Regions from separate parts of the Psychromicrobium ferritrahens genome, predicted to be linked through region 2. Evidence: riboswitches for the same ligand, from Rfam matches in the RefSeq annotation. Region 2 holds a riboswitch; the other holds the start of a gene.

Region 1 (7,441 bases), on a different contig from region 2:
TGGGCCGGTGGGCCTTCCTGAGTTCTCCCCCGGCGATTTTCCCTGCTGGTCGCCCGGCGCATGGAAGGGTTGCTGGCCAGCTGGCCGATGGTGCAGTGCCGGTCGGTCATGCGCCACCGAGCCGATCGCCCAGCCGGTGGCCACTCCGCCACCTCCGGCCACCACGAAGGCCACCGCCCCGGTAATGATGACGGTCCGCAGTGGCCACTGCCTCCGGGGTGCTTTTGTGCGCTGCTCTGGAGCTCCCGGGGTGGCCGAGGCCGGTCCTGGGGCGGCGTTCGGCGGACCGCCGAGGCCGGAGGCCGCTTCGGGCACGCCCTGAGGCCGATTTTCGTTGTGCTGTTGAGCTTGCTGTTCCATCTGAGGTCCTTCCATCACTTGTTGACCTCTAGTGAATCGCTGAGCGCTGTGATTGAACTGACAGCGGAAAAATCGCTGGCTGTGAACGCAACTCACTGGCTGTGAGCAGAGTGAAAATTTAAATTCACAGCTTCCACAGTCAATATCCAGCTAGCTTCAAGCTTAAATATATTGGATTGTCAGAAAGTTAGATTATGGCTACTACAAGAAACTTCACCGAGAACCTGCCGAAACTCAGTCATCCGGATGGTTCACCGATTCGCGCCCTGGTGGTCGACGATGAGCCGAGCCTCGCTGAACTGATGTCGATGGGATTGCAGATGGCTGGGTGGGAGACGCAGATAGCCCATGACGGTGCCACCGCGGTGAAGATCGCCCGCGAGTACCGGCCCGATGTCTTGGTGCTCGACATCATGCTGCCCGGTTTTGACGGCGTCGAGCTACTCGGCAAGATCCGGAATTTCGCGCCTGAGATCCCCGCTTTGTTCCTGACCGCCAAGGACGCCGTGCAGGATCGCGTGGCCGGCCTCACCGCTGGTGGCGACGACTATGTGACCAAACCCTTCAGCATGGAAGAGGTGCTGCTCCGACTGCACCGCATCGTGCAGCGCGCGGGGGTGACCTCAGTTGATTCCGCCGAGATCCGGGTGGGAGATCTGGTGCTCAACCATGACACTCGGCAGGTGATGCGAGGGTCGGAAGAAATCACTCTGACCGCCACCGAATTCGAGCTGCTGCGCTACCTGATGGAGAACCCGAAACGCGTGATCAGCAAAACGCAGATCCTTGACCGGGTCTGGAACTATGACTTTGGCGGGCAGGTCAATATCGTCGAGCTCTACATCTCCTATCTGCGTAAGAAAATCGAAGCCAATCACCCCGCCATGATCCACACCGTGCGCGGAGCAGGCTATATTCTCAAACCGGCTGAGCAGTGAGCAAGGCGGCGCCTGTTGGAACGTCAACTGCGTCGTGGGACAGCCTGACTAAGCGCTTTCATCCACCGGCCTGGCTGAAACTTTCCGATTGGAGCCTGCGCTCCAAAATGGTGATGGCGACGCTGGCGCTACTCACCGCGATCTGTTTTATCGTCGGGCTGGTCTGTTACGCCTCGATGAGTTTTGTGCTGAATAATCGGCTCAACAGTGATTTAGTGGACAGCTCCTACAGAACCTCCACGACCTTTTCGGTGCAAACAAATCTCAATGGTCAGTCATATGCCACAGTGCGCGGCATCGCTATCGGTACACTCATCGCCACTGTCCCGCAGAATGCGGAGGCCACTGGCGGATTTGTCTCTGATTCACGGACCGGTCAGCCTGATGGTCTCCAGCCGTTCAGTGCAAAAGACAAAAAGACGATCACCTCAATCCCTTCGGATGGCCGGTTCTACGATGCGCATTTCGATGAAGGCGACTACAGGCTGGTCTCAATTCCGTTGTCGAACGGCACTTCCCTGATCACTGGGCTGCCGCTTAACGACCTCAATGACACCTTAGCTACCTTAATTTCCACCATCATTCTGGTTTCGGCCTCGGGGTTGATCGCCATGGGCATGGTGGGCACCGTGATCATCCGACGGGCGATGACGCCGCTCAATCAGCTTTCGGCAGTGGCCACCAAAGTCTCCCAGCTACCGCTCGACGAGGGTGAAGTCAACCTCGCGGAGCGAGTCCCCACCTCCGCGGCGAACCCCAATACTGAAGTGGGCGCGGTGGGCCTGGCTCTGAACAGGATGCTGGACAATGTCTCCCAGGCGCTGCAGGCCAGGCAGCGCAGCGAGACCAAAGTCCGGCAATTCGTCGCCGATGCCAGCCACGAATTGCGCACCCCGTTGACCGCGATCCGTGGCTATACCGAGATGCTCCGGATGACCGAGAACCTGAGCCAATCGGGAGAAAAATCGCTCTCCCGGGTGGAGTCGCAGTCCAAGCGGATGGGTGCCATGGTGGAAGATCTGCTCACCCTGGCCCGGCTCGATGAAGGCAAACCGCTCGAGCTGGCCGATACCGAGATGACTCAGCTGGTGCTGGAGACCGTGAACGATATGAAGGTCGCCCTCGGCGATCATCGCTGGCAGCTTGACCTGCCCAGCGACCCCTTCATCATCAAGGCCGACGCCGGGGCGATCCGTCAGGTGCTGCTCAACTTGCTGTCCAATGCCGCCAAGCACACCGATGCCGGCACTGTGGTGACCACCAGCTTGCGCAATGTGGAGGGGGGAATGCTGCGGCTCGGTGTACGAGACAACGGTCCAGGCATTCCGAAGGACTTCCAGTCCGATATCTTTGATCGCTTCTCCCGGGTCGATGTGGCTCGCTCCGGCCACGATGGAACCACCGGACTGGGACTTTCCATCGTGCACGCCATCGTGCAGGCTCACGGCGGGAAGATCACTTTGAAATCCGAACCTGGAGACACTGAGTTCATGGTCGATCTTCCCCGCGGCCACTGAACCAGCGACCGCACCGTCGCTGCGGAAATCAGGCCTTGACGCGATGGGGCAATAGCGAACCGACCTGGCTGCGCAGCGTGGTGTGATTGCGCTTATTGAGCACGGAGAGCGCTATCGCTCCGGCCAGCAGAGCGGCCAGCCCGCCAACGATGAGTGACCAGCGCGGGCCGAAGAGCGTGCCGATCCAGCCGACCAGCGGGGCGCCAATCGGCGTACCGCCCTGCATCACCGCCATATAGACAGCTAGCACCCGACCGCGCATCGCCGGATCGGTGGTCAGCTGAATGGTGGTGTTACAGACATTCAGGAAGGTCATCGAGGAAAGGCCGATTGGAACCAGGGCGATCGCAAAGACCCAGTAATTCGGGGCGAACGACGCCAGTATGGTGAACACTCCAGTGGCGAGGGCGCCGCCCACCACATAGGCCATCCGCACGCCCTGGCGACGCGCCGCCAGCAACGCGGCGGAGAGCGTGCCGACCGCCATCACGGTGCCGAGCAGCCCGTACTCTCCCGGCCCGAGGCCGAAGACCGAGGTGGCCATCATGGCATTGGTGATCTGGAAATTCATGGTCAGGGTTGCCACCAGGCTCACCAGCACCATGATCATCATCAGATCGGGGCGCTGCCGGATATAGTGCAGTCCCTCCCGGATCTGCCCCTTCCCCCGCGGCGTGCGGGCGGCGGGGTGCAGTTCCGTCACCCGCATCTTGGCAAGGGAAATGATCACGGCGGCAAAGCTCGCCGCGTTGATCAAGAACGCCGGCCCGGTTCCGATCCAAGCGATCAGCAGCCCGGCGAGTCCCGGCCCGGCCAACCTGGCCAAATTGAATGAGGTCGCATTGAGCGCCACCGCGTTGGGCACGTCATCCGATTCGACCACCTCGGAGACGAAGGCCTGCCTCGAGGGGGCGTCAATGGCGCTTCCCACGCCGAGCAGCAGTGCGAGCAGGTAGACATGCCAGAGTTGAACGGTGTTGGTGACCACCAAGAGCCCCAGGATCAAAGCACAGAAGCCCATGCAGGATTGCGTGATCAGGAGGATCTTGCGTTTGGAATAACGGTCTCCCAGCAGTCCCGCCCAAGGGCCGAGCAGCAAGATGGGAAGGAATTGCAGACCGGTCACGATCCCCACCGCGGTTCCCGATTGGTTCGTCAGAATGGTCAGAACTAGCCAGTCCTGGGCCACTCTTTGCATCCAAGTGCCAATATTGGAGACCAGTGCCCCGGAGACCCAGAGCCGGTAGTTGAAGACCTTCAGTGCACTAAACAATTATTTCGCGCTCATTTTCTGCAGTATCGCGGCTGCTTCACGCAGCACTTTGCGTTCCTCGGCACTCAGCCCGGCCAGTCGCCGCTCAAGCCATTCGGTACGGCGCTGCCGGGTATCCCGAAGCACCTCCCGGCCTGCGTCAGTCAGTTCGACCAGGATCTGGCGGCCGTCGCTGGGATCCGACTGTCTGGTGACCAAACCGCCGCTCTCCAGGGCATTGATCATCCGGGTCATTGAGGGCGCCTGCACATGTTCCCGATCAGCGAGCTGCCGGAGAGTTTGCCGACCGTCGCTCAAGATCGCCAGCACGGTGAACTGCCCCGGGGTGACGCTCTCGCTGGTCGCTTCGGCGCGCAGCCGCCGTGAAGTGCGCATCACGGCCATTCGAAGCTGCACCGCGAGAGAAGGCGACTTTTGAGCTGAATTCACAATACTTAGCATAAGTCATTACCTTTGCTAAGTAAATTAGAGATTCTGCACTCCGTTACCTAAATGTGACTTATCCAGGTGGCTCAGGTATCGTTGAGAGGTGCGCAGCATAAGCCGCGCACCTTTTCGGAGAGACGCCGAGCTCTGCCACTCCGGACGGATAACAGCAATTCTGGCAGAGACGGGGGAACCACTTTCGGTCATCTTCAGATGGCCTTGGGGTGAAGCCCTGCAGCGCAGGGCCGGCTTTCTCAGCCGAATCCGACAGCTCACCTCGCAGGCAAAAGAGAGGCAAGCCAGTGGCTCAACGCGCCCATCAGTCACGCACTCATCGTGCACGCCATGTGGCAGCACCCCAAGAGGGGTCCCCGAGATCCCGCCGAGGCAAAGCCGCCGGACGGCGTCGCGCAGCTGAGAAGTCCAATCTCAGCCTGCTCTGGGACGCCACTCCGAAGCTCCCGGTTCAGCAGGTCGCAGCAGTCGCGGTAGCAGGCGTTCTGGTAGCGGGCGTCAGTGCCTCTCAGCAGAGCACGAGCATCTCCGCTCCGGTGCCGGCGGCCCAGAATTCACACACGCAGACCGTTTCCGCCGCTTCCGACGCCGAGGTGGTTTTCAGCCGGGTGAGTGCAAGCTCAAAGCTCGCATCCGGCACGCCCGATGCTGACGCGACGGCAGCCGACATCAAAAAGATCAATGACCCACAAGCAGCCCAGACCTTCGCGGCCGCTAAACTGGCTGGCTTCGGCTGGGGGCAGGACCAGATGAGTTGCCTACTGCCACTGTGGACCAAAGAATCCAGCTGGCAGACCACAGCGGAAAACCCCTCGAGCCTGGCCTATGGCATTGCACAGTCGCTGCCCGCGGAGAAGATGGCGAGCACGGGCGCCGATTACCGCACCAATTACAAAACCCAGATCAGCTGGGGACTGGGTTACATCAAAGAACGCTACGGTTCACCCTGCGGCGCCTGGGGACATTCCCAGGCCACCGGGTGGTACTGAGCTTCAGTAGAGAACCTTCTGGCTCTTGAATTTGTAGTACTCGGTCGAGGGCTTGAGCCAGATCAGCACCAAAGCCGCAATCGAGACCAGCAGCGTCAGAATGCCGAAGATCAGGTTATCCCAGAACATCATCTTGCTCACCAGACCGGAAATCAGCGAATAGATCCCGCCGATGATTCCGATACCGGCAAAAACCGTGGCGACGACGCGCGCCCAGGACTTGCCTGCGTTGTTCACCAGCGCCATCCAGATCCACAGTGCTGTACTGATCACCAAGCTGAAGATCGCGGTACCATAAGCAGCCGCTTGAGCTATCGACTTCGCAGACTCGTAGCTGCTCCCGCTGAGTTCAGAAGTATTGGCCTGGGAGAGCGCTAAATCGAGCACTCGATCGATCTGGAACAGCGAGAAGATGCCGCCTAAAAGAGCCAGCGCTGCTCCGACGAACATCAGAATCACGGCGTTCTTCAAGGTCGCAGGCTTCTCCACCGGAGGAAGCTGAGAGTACCCCATGGGGCCGCTCGGGTAGGCCTGGAACTGCTGCCCATAGGGCGCTTGGCCGTACTGGGCCTGCGGGTACTGAGATGGCTGGTTCTGACCGTACTGCGGCGGTTGATTTTGGCCGAACTGCGGCGCTGGTGGCTGGCCGAACTGCGGCGGTTGATTCTGGCCGTACTGCGGAGCCTGACCCGGCTGCTGCGGATTGGGTTGCTGCGGATTGGGTTGCTGTGGGGGCAACTGAGGGTTGCTCGGGGGCTGAAATTGGTCCATTCCTAGAGCCTAGCCCACGCCCTCTCGACTGCGCCTCCCGATATACAACCCTCAGTCCTTTGAAGGAGGGCGCTCAGCTAAGCAAAAGTTTGTACCACTGGAAGGGCTTCCCGGTGACTTCGTGCGGCTCAAGCGGTCCGAAGGGAAACCAGCCCAGCTTTCGGTAGAGTTGCTGGGCGGCCCGGTTATCCTCCAAAACCCTCAGCACGAGCCAACGATCTCCGGCCGCGCGCCGGGCCTGCGTGAAGCTGGACAGCAGGCTTTGAGCGATCCCCCGGCCTTGTGCCCGGGGTGCGACGGCGAGCAGCGAGAGATAGCCACTGGGGCCATCGGCTTGCGGGATCAGCAGCGCAAACCCGCTCTGACCAGCCGAGTCCTCGGCTAACAGCAGAATGCCACCGGGGAGCCTGAAGTTCTCCCGCAGCCGGTCGATCTGCAGCTCCAGGCCAGCCGGGTCCGCGGTGGCTCCGTCTCGACGCAGAATCGCTTCCCGCCAGAGTGCGACGCAGGCTTCGACGTCCTCAGCGCCGCCGTAGCGCAGGGCGTGTCCGGGAGCCGCCAGAGTGGAGATCTCGGCGTTCCCGGCGTCCTTCGATTCGTGCGGGGGCAGCGGTTCAGCCGACGACGCCGTAGAGCCGGTCACCCGCATCACCCAGGCCGGGAACGATATAAGACTTTTCATTGAGGCCTTCGTCGACCGAGGCCAGCACGATGGTGACATTCGCGCCTTCGTGCTGCTCGCGGAGGGCCTCGATGCCTTCCGGTGCACCGAGCAGGCAGATGCAGGTGATGTCCATCGCGCCGCGGTCGAAGAGGAACTTAATGGCTTCTTTCAGAGTCCCGCCGGTGGCGAGCATCGGATCCAGCACGTAGACCTGACGCCCGGTGAGGTCGTCGGGCAGCCGTTCGGCATAGGTGATCGCCTCAAGAGTCTCCTCATTGCGCGCCATACCGAGGAATCCGACCTCTGCGGTGGGCAGTAGCCGGGTCATCCCCTCGAGCATGCCGAGGCCGGCGCGCAGAATCGGCACCACGAGCGGGGTCGGCTTGACCAAGCCCGTGCCCACGGTCGAAGTGACTGGCGTCTCGATGTTCACGTCTTCAACCCGGACGTCGCGAGTGGCCTCATAGGCCAATAGGGTCACCAATTCC
Region 2 (7,441 bases):
TGCACACTGATCCTGGCGCAGGCCCGGGCCGCCAGGGCCGCGAAGTCAGGTACCGGAGGAGAGACCAGATCCGGCCGCGCAGTGAAAAGCTCTCGCAGCGCGGCGTCGCTGCGAGAGGCCAGCTCCTGGCTGAGTGCTCGAATGGAGGACATCCTTCTAAAGCTACTCGCAACTGAGCCTGAGCTACAGCCGGAGTCCTCTAGAGTCGGCGTCTACGACGTATTGCGTGAATGATCGACAGGCCGAGCAGGATGAAGGCGGCGGGCAGGCTGTACATCACGATCCAGTTCAGCACGGGCCAGGATTCGCCGCCGGAGAGCCGTACCGCTACCAAGTAGCTCAGTACGCCGAAGCCGAGTACAGCGAGCAAGAGGGCTACTAGGTTGAGCAGTCGCCACCAGATCGCTGATGGCTCGGGCTGGGTCTGTGTCATGCGCTTAACGTTAACAGCGGGTAAAGCAGCTAACCTATTAAGGACAAACTATTGAGTATGAAGAGGTAAGTAACGTGCCCACCGGCAAGGTGAAGTGGTTCGACAACGAAAAAGGCTTCGGGTTCCTGGCGTCTGACGACGGGCAGGAGGTTTTCCTGCACGCCAATGCGCTGCCCGCAGGGGTGAGCGATATCAAAGTCGGCACCCGGATGGAGTTCGGGGTAGCCGATGGTAAAAAGGGTGCCCAGGCGCTAAGCGTTCGCATTCTGGATGCACCGCCCTCGGTGGCCAAGGCGGCTCGCAAACCGGCCGGAGACATGGCTGTGATCGTCGAGGACCTGATCAAGCTGCTCGAGCACACCGCCAACGGCCTGCAAAAGGGCAAGTATCCGGATAAAACCAGCGGCTCTAAGGTGGCTGCGGTGCTGCGCGCCGTCGCCAATGATCTCGATGCCTGAGACCGCCGAGACCAAGGTGGTCGCAAAGGCCGCCCATCGTTTCGGGGTTCCGGTGTGGCGCACAGCTAAACCGGACGCTGTGCTGGCTGCCGCCGTTGAGGTGGCGAAGCAGGAAATCCTCTCGATCGCCAAGCCGGATCAGCTCGGCTCTCACCTTGCCGTGCGCAGCGAAGGTGAGCGAGTGGCGACGCATCTTTTTGAATGCACCAAAGATGGTTACCGGGGCTGGCAGTGGTTCGCCGTGGTCACCCGAGCACCACGAACCAAGATCGTGACGGTCAGTGAAGTTGGCTTGCTGCCCACCGATGACTCGGTGCTCGCCCCGGAATGGCTGCCCTGGTCGGAACGGGTCCGTCCGGAAGACGAAGCGGCTGCTGCGGAGAAGCCCCAGCCTGCGGACTCCGCGGTCCAGGCCGCAGAGGCTGAGCCGGTTCTTCCTGAGGGCTCTGCCCCCGAATTCGACGATGTCGAGCCTGTCGAGGATCACGCCGAATTTGATGAAGCTCAGCAGGAAACGGATGCTCCGAAAACGGAGGGTTCCGCTAACTGAATAGCTGCCAGCTGAATATTTCGCGAGGCTGTGGCCGAGTCGCTCTCAGCGGCTCGGCCACAGCCTTTAATTCAAAGAGCTGAGGTTCAGGAGTTCTCGATCACATAGTCGATGCACCGAGTCAGGGCAGTCACGTCCTCCGGCTCGATGGCCACGAAGGTGGCAATCCGGAGTTGGTTCCTGCCGAGTTTCCGGTAGGGCTCGACGTCCACGACGCCGTTGGCGCGCAGGGTTTTCGCGAGAGCCGTCGCATCGATCGAATCTGCGAAGTCAATGGTCGCGATCACCCGCGAACGGTCTGCCGGATCGCTGACAAAAGGACTGGCCACCGCCGAAGCCTCTGCCCATGAGTAGATCCGTTGCGCGGAGTCCGCGGTGCGAGCGGTCGCGAAGTCCAGACCGCCCTGCCCGTTGAGCCAGCGCACCTGCTCATTGAGAGTCACCAGAGTGGTAAGTGAAGGCGTGTTGTAAGTCTGGTTCAGCCGGGAGTTATCGATTGCGGTCTGCAGGTTCAGGAAATCGGGGATCCAGCGTTCGCTTGCGTTGATCCGTGCGGCTCGCTCCAGAGCAGCGGGGGAGAATAGCCCGAGCCAGAGCCCGCCGTCTGAAGCGAAATTCTTCTGCGGCGCGAAGTAGTAGACATCGCTTTCGGCGATCTCCACGGCGAGCCCGCCAGCCGCTGAGGTGGCGTCGATCAGGGTGAGCGAGCCTTGATCGCCGCCAGTGACGCGTTGCACGCTCGCAGCCACGCCGGTTGAGGTCTCATTATGTGGCCATGCGTAGACGTCGACGCCGGGCTCCGCCACCGGGCTGGGGCGGCTGCCTGGGGCCGAGGTGATGATCGAGGAGGCCTCGAGGAATGGCGCTTTATCGGTGGCCGCTGCGAACTTGGAGCCGAATTCGCCGAAACTCAAGTGCTGGGCTTTTCTTTCCACCAGGCCGAACGTCGCGACGTCCCAGAACGCCGTAGAGCCGCCCACCCCGAGGACCACTTCGTATCCTTCGGGGGCTTTGAAGAATTCAGCCAGTCCGGAGCGGATATCACCCACCAGGTTCTTCACCGGGGCCTGACGGTGTGAGGTGCCCAGAATGGTTCGTTCGGCGGCTTGCAGAGCTTCCAGCTGTGCCGGTCGGGTTTTTGACGGACCGGCACCGAAGCGGCCGTCCTGAGGCAGCAGATCGGCCGGAATGCGGAGGAATGCGGGGGCGTCGGTCACGTGGATCTCCCAAAAAGCACAGGTTCGAAGATGCCCCAGCGTGAGGGGCAGGTTCGGTCTTGGACAGGTGGCTGTCTTTATTCTGCCATCAGCTTGAGCGCTGAGGATTTTCTGCGACTCAGCAGGCAGGATAAGTTAGATATAGGTTTTGAGCGTATGGCGGCGATGCAAGGGGTGTTATTCAGGTGACTGCTGATTTAGTCGACACTACAGAGATGTATCTCAAGGCGATTCTGGAGCTTGAGGAAGAGCTCATTGTGCCTCTTCGCGCGAGGATCGCTGAGCGATTGCATCATTCCGGGCCTACCGTATCGCAGACCATCGCGCGAATGGAGCGAGATGGTCTGGTCATCGTCTCCGGTGATCGGCACCTCGAACTCACTGAGCTGGGTCGTGAACGAGCCACCAGCGTGATGCGCAAACATCGGCTCGCCGAGCGCTTGCTCTCCGACGTGATCAAGTTGGACTGGGCCTATGTGCACGAAGAGGCTTGCCGCTGGGAGCACGTGATGAGCGAACAGGTCGAAGCCAAATTGTTCGAGCTATTGGGGCATCCGGAGGATTCACCGTATGGCAATCCGATTCCGGGGCTGGAGTCCTTCGGCGGGCACAAGGCGCGGGAGTTCACCGACGGGGTGGTGAATATGGTCTCTGCGATGGAGAAGTACACTCCGGATTCCAAGGTCACCATTGGCAGGCTTTCGGAGCGGATCCAGGTCGATCCGGAATTGCTCGGTCAGCTCGACGAGGCCGGGCTGAAACCTGGTGCGAGGATTTCACTCGAGCAGGTCGGGGAGTACATCTCGGTTCGAGTGCCCGGTGTGGAGGGTGCCTTGGAGCTGCCGCCCGAAGTCGCCGTGCATGTCTTTGTCTCCATTGACTGAGCCGTATAACGAATTGTTATCAAACTGCTCGATGACGTATGATTTAGTTTCGTCGCCGTAATCTTTTGGCGTTATCCCAACCAGCACTGAGCCTTGCCTCTGGTTGCGGAGAATAAGCAGTTCAGGCAAGGACGGGGGAACCATTACCGGCCGGTTGAATAACCGGTCTTGGGGTGAAGTCTTCGGTCAAAGCAAGCGTAAGCAACGAAAGACCGAAGGCCGGATCGCTCTCTAGATCCGAATCCGACAGCTAACCTCGCAAGTGATTCAAGAGAGGAAACTGGCTCTTTGAGCGTTTCAGCACCACAACAGCACGGCAGGCGTAGTGCTGCTCGAGAAGCCCTCGCAGCGCCCTCAATCGAACTTCAGAGCAGGCCGCGAGACGCCGCTCGCCGCGCTCGTCAGCGCGTCGAGCTGAGCCCCGAGATCCTTCCGATGCCGTCGGCGCCCGTTCCGACTCGTGGCCGCCGCAGCGCCGCGCTCAGCACGGACGTTCGCAAAGCCACGGCACTCAGATCCCCCAAGATCGCGCAGCGCAGCGGCTTGGTGCTCGCTGCGGCGTCGCTCTCCTTGGCGGTTCTGGTGCCCGGTACCGCAGCGACGTTCGCCCCAGCCGCCGCCCAGAGCAGCGCAGGCAGTTCCGCAGCGGTTTCCGCGGATGCCACTGCTGAATTGAGCTTCAGCCGCCCAGGCTCGACCGGGAGCCTGGATCCGGACAGCAAATTGCATGAGGCGCTGAGCGTCTCGGCGGCAAAGGTCACCCCCGCCGCCGCCAAGGGAAGCCTGGCGGCTCCTTTGACCAAGCTCGTGCCCACCTCACCTTTCGGCTATCGAGTCAATCCGCTGACCGGGGCGATGGGTGAACTGCATACCGGACAGGACTTCGCGATAGCCTGCGGCACCGATGTTTTCGCAGCTGCTGGTGGCACTGTGACTTTCGCCGGTTGGCACAGCGGAGGCGGTGGCAACCGGGTGGTGATCGATCATGGAAATGGTTTATCGACGTCCTATAACCACAACAGTTCTCTCGTGGTGAAGGTGGGGCAGAAGGTGAGTCGCGGAGAACTCGTGGCGCTGAGTGGAACCACCGGTGCTTCTACCGGATGTCACGTGCACTTCGAGGTGATGGTCAATGACAAAACAGTTGATCCAATGGGCTGGCTCTAAATAATTTTCACAATCTTTACACTGCTGATTTCAGGGCCTGATCGCGAATAAAACTGCCGGTCAGAGCAAGACTCCGGAGTGGATTAATTACCGGATTGTCACGGCTGTTTCCGAAATATAACTTTTCCGTGATCAGAATGTGACATTCCCCCGAACCTCATGTACCGTTGTTTTTGCGCCAAATTTTGTAGGAAGTTGGCGCTCTCGGGTAGATAGCCTAACTCTGCCATTACCTCGAGATCCGTTCGCAACATTCGTCTGGCAGAGACGGGGGAACCACATGCGGGCTTCTTCAATGAAGTCCTTGGGGTGAAGCCGCAGAAGTTCATCGGTCAATCTGATGAGTCAATGCGGCCGGGTGACTCCCATCCGAATCCGACAGCTTACCTCGCAGGCTTTGGGAGAGGTTAAAAGTGTCTTCAAAGGCATCTATCGGTCGCCACCGCGCGGCCACTGTCAGTAGCAATCGCCTGAGTGAAATTTCAAAAGCGGTTTCTTCAAATGCTGGCAGCTTTGGTCGTCAGGCAGCTGTTGTTGCCGTGGCCACTGGGCTTGTGACGAGCTTCGGAATCCCGGCTTTGGCCGCGAACACCGATGGCACCGCAGCTCAGGACGCAGCATCCAGTCGGACGACTTCCGACGTCGCTCAGGTTGTTTCAGCAGCCAAGAATCTCACTCTCAAGTTCCAGCAGCCCGCAACCGCCTCAAGCCTTGAGCTCACCCAGGTGGATGCGCAGGCTCAGGACGTGAAGCCGGCCTCGCAGCAGGTTGAGCAGAGCCAGGCCAAGGCGCCGGCCGCCGCTCCCGCCAAGGTCGCATCGCCCGATAAAGCTACCGTAGGATCCGGAAAGCTCTCCGGCGTCGCCGCAGTTGCTTACTCCGGCATCGGACACGCTTATGTTTTCGGTGGAACCAGCCCGGTGACCGGTTGGGACTGCTCAGGCTTCGTGCAGTGGGCTTATGCCCAGGCCGGCATCTCGATCCCGCGCACTAATCAGTGGGGCGTGATGGTCCAGACTTCCACACCTAAGCCGGGCGACCTGGTCGTTCAGAACGGTGGCTCCCATGTGGCAATCTACGTTGGAAACGGTATGGAGATCGGTGCTTTGAACCCCTCCGACGGAACTCAGCTCACCTCGGTGACCGCTGTGGGCTCCGCTGTTTTCTACACCATGCCCTAATCACTTGAGAAGCGGGCGCGGAGGCTCGCAGACAAAAACCTCCGTGTCATGAACGCAAACACATCGCATCGTAGCCAAGAGGAATTGAAAGAGAGACCCATGAGCAATCGTGAAGGGATCGCACGGCACCGAGCAGAGGTCGCTAAGACCAGCTCGATAGCAGTTATTGCCAAAGCCGTCAGCGACAACGCCGGTGGGGTCGGTCGTCAAGCTGCGGTTATTGCGGCAGCATCCGGTCTGGTGCTGACCACGGGGATCGCGGCCAACGCGGCACAGCCGACCGATGTCGAGCGTGACAGCAATACCTCCACCCTGAAGATTCAGAACTTGTCGCAGGCCGTCACGGCCTCTTCGAAAGTTCAGATCACTTTCCAGAGCCCGAAGGCTTCGTCTTCGACACCGGCCGCTGAGTTGAACGCTCCTGCCGTTGAAGCTCAGAGCAATAGCACCACCGCGGTAGCTGAGAAGCCTGCGGCCGCTGCTCAGGCAGTGCCGGCTGCTGCCCCTGCCGCTCCGCAGGCCACGAAAGCTGCTCCGACTGCTTCCAAGAGCGGTATCGGCGCGACCATTGCTGCAGCGGCTTACGCTCAGCTGGGAGTCGCTCAGGACTGCACCGCGCTGGCCAGTAACTCCCTGGCCGCCGCTGGCATCTTCTATCACGGCTGGCCGTCGGGTTATCTTTCACTGGGGCGCACCATCAGCCAGGGTGAAGCACAGCCGGGCGACTTGGTCTATTACAGCAGCAACGGTTTCGGTGGACAGCACATCGCGGTTTACGTAGGTAATGGCATGGCTGTGCACGGTGGCTGGAGCGGTGGCACCACCGCGCTGTTCTCGGTGAACATCAGCAGCGGCGCTCCTACCGCGTTCATCGCTATCGGGCACTAGTACCTGAGAGTTTTGACTGGAGTCCCACACCGTACGGTGTGGGACTCCAGTGCTTTAACGTTGCGTCCAGGTGAATTCTTTCCGACACGTGCTGGCGGAGCGGTGCAGAATTCGCTGATTCATGGGTGTTCCGCCTAGGCTTGTCTTGAGTTCAAGACTCGGGGCTGCGACAGGGCAGCCGGCTCCGCCGAAACGACTCCGGGTCAGCGAAGAGGAACTACGTCTATGCGTACTCTTGTTCTGAATGCTGGATACGAACCCCTTGCGGTTGTTACCTTCCGCCGGGCATTGATCCTTGTCCTCGCGGGCAAAGCCTCGGTTTTAGCCGAAGGCGACGACCCCGTGGTGGGTGCCCAGGACATTCTGGGTCGCCCCTCGGTGATTCTGCTCAATCGCTATATTCGCTTGCCGTATAACCGCCAGACGCCGGTCAGCCGGCGTGGTGTTCTGCGGAGGGACGATCATCGCTGCGGTTACTGCGGAAAATCCGCCAGCACGATAGATCACATTCAACCCAAATCTCGCGGCGGCGCTCATAGCTGGGAGAATCTGGTGGCCTGCTGCTTGAGCTGCAATAACCGCAAGGGAGATCACACCCCCGCAGAGATGAATTGGCAGTTGCGGCTGACTCCGCGGCCGCCACGCGGCGGGCACTGGCAGATT

The links. Region 2 has a riboswitch for cyclic di-AMP ahead of ABDK06_RS13390 (C40 family peptidase). Riboswitches for the same ligand answer to the same signal wherever they lie in the genome.
Region 1: it holds a riboswitch for cyclic di-AMP, as region 2 does, so the genes downstream of both, ABDK06_RS07305 (aggregation-promoting factor C-terminal-like domain-containing protein) here and ABDK06_RS13390 (C40 family peptidase) in region 2, are expected to answer to the same signal.

The regions. Positions count from the first base shown of each region.
Region 1 covers NZ_JBDLLW010000001.1:1,584,396-1,591,836, forward strand. The annotation lists gene ABDK06_RS07280 (hypothetical protein) at 1-360, opposite strand, end outside; gene ABDK06_RS07285 (response regulator transcription factor) at 555-1,298, shown strand; gene ABDK06_RS07290 (sensor histidine kinase) at 1,412-2,815, shown strand; gene ABDK06_RS07295 (MFS transporter) at 2,844-4,088, opposite strand; gene ABDK06_RS07300 (MarR family winged helix-turn-helix transcriptional regulator) at 4,089-4,517, opposite strand; cyclic di-AMP (ydaO/yuaA leader) riboswitch at 4,673-4,813, shown strand; gene ABDK06_RS07305 (aggregation-promoting factor C-terminal-like domain-containing protein) at 4,862-5,518, shown strand; gene ABDK06_RS07310 (hypothetical protein) at 5,522-6,289, opposite strand; gene ABDK06_RS07315 (GNAT family N-acetyltransferase) at 6,363-6,932, opposite strand; gene upp (uracil phosphoribosyltransferase) at 6,904-7,441, opposite strand, start outside.
Region 2 covers NZ_JBDLLW010000003.1:297,426-304,866, reverse strand. The annotation lists gene ABDK06_RS13425 (helicase-associated domain-containing protein) at 1-152, opposite strand, end outside; gene ABDK06_RS13420 (hypothetical protein) at 200-433, opposite strand; gene ABDK06_RS13415 (cold-shock protein) at 508-891, shown strand; gene ABDK06_RS13410 (DUF3027 domain-containing protein) at 884-1,441, shown strand; gene serC (phosphoserine transaminase) at 1,528-2,658, opposite strand; gene ABDK06_RS13400 (metal-dependent transcriptional regulator) at 2,844-3,542, shown strand; cyclic di-AMP (ydaO/yuaA leader) riboswitch at 3,650-3,823, shown strand; gene ABDK06_RS13395 (M23 family metallopeptidase) at 3,831-4,709, shown strand; cyclic di-AMP (ydaO/yuaA leader) riboswitch at 4,946-5,120, shown strand; gene ABDK06_RS13390 (C40 family peptidase) at 5,264-5,890, shown strand; gene ABDK06_RS13385 (NlpC/P60 family protein) at 5,990-6,778, shown strand; gene ABDK06_RS13380 (HNH endonuclease) at 7,004-7,441, shown strand, end outside.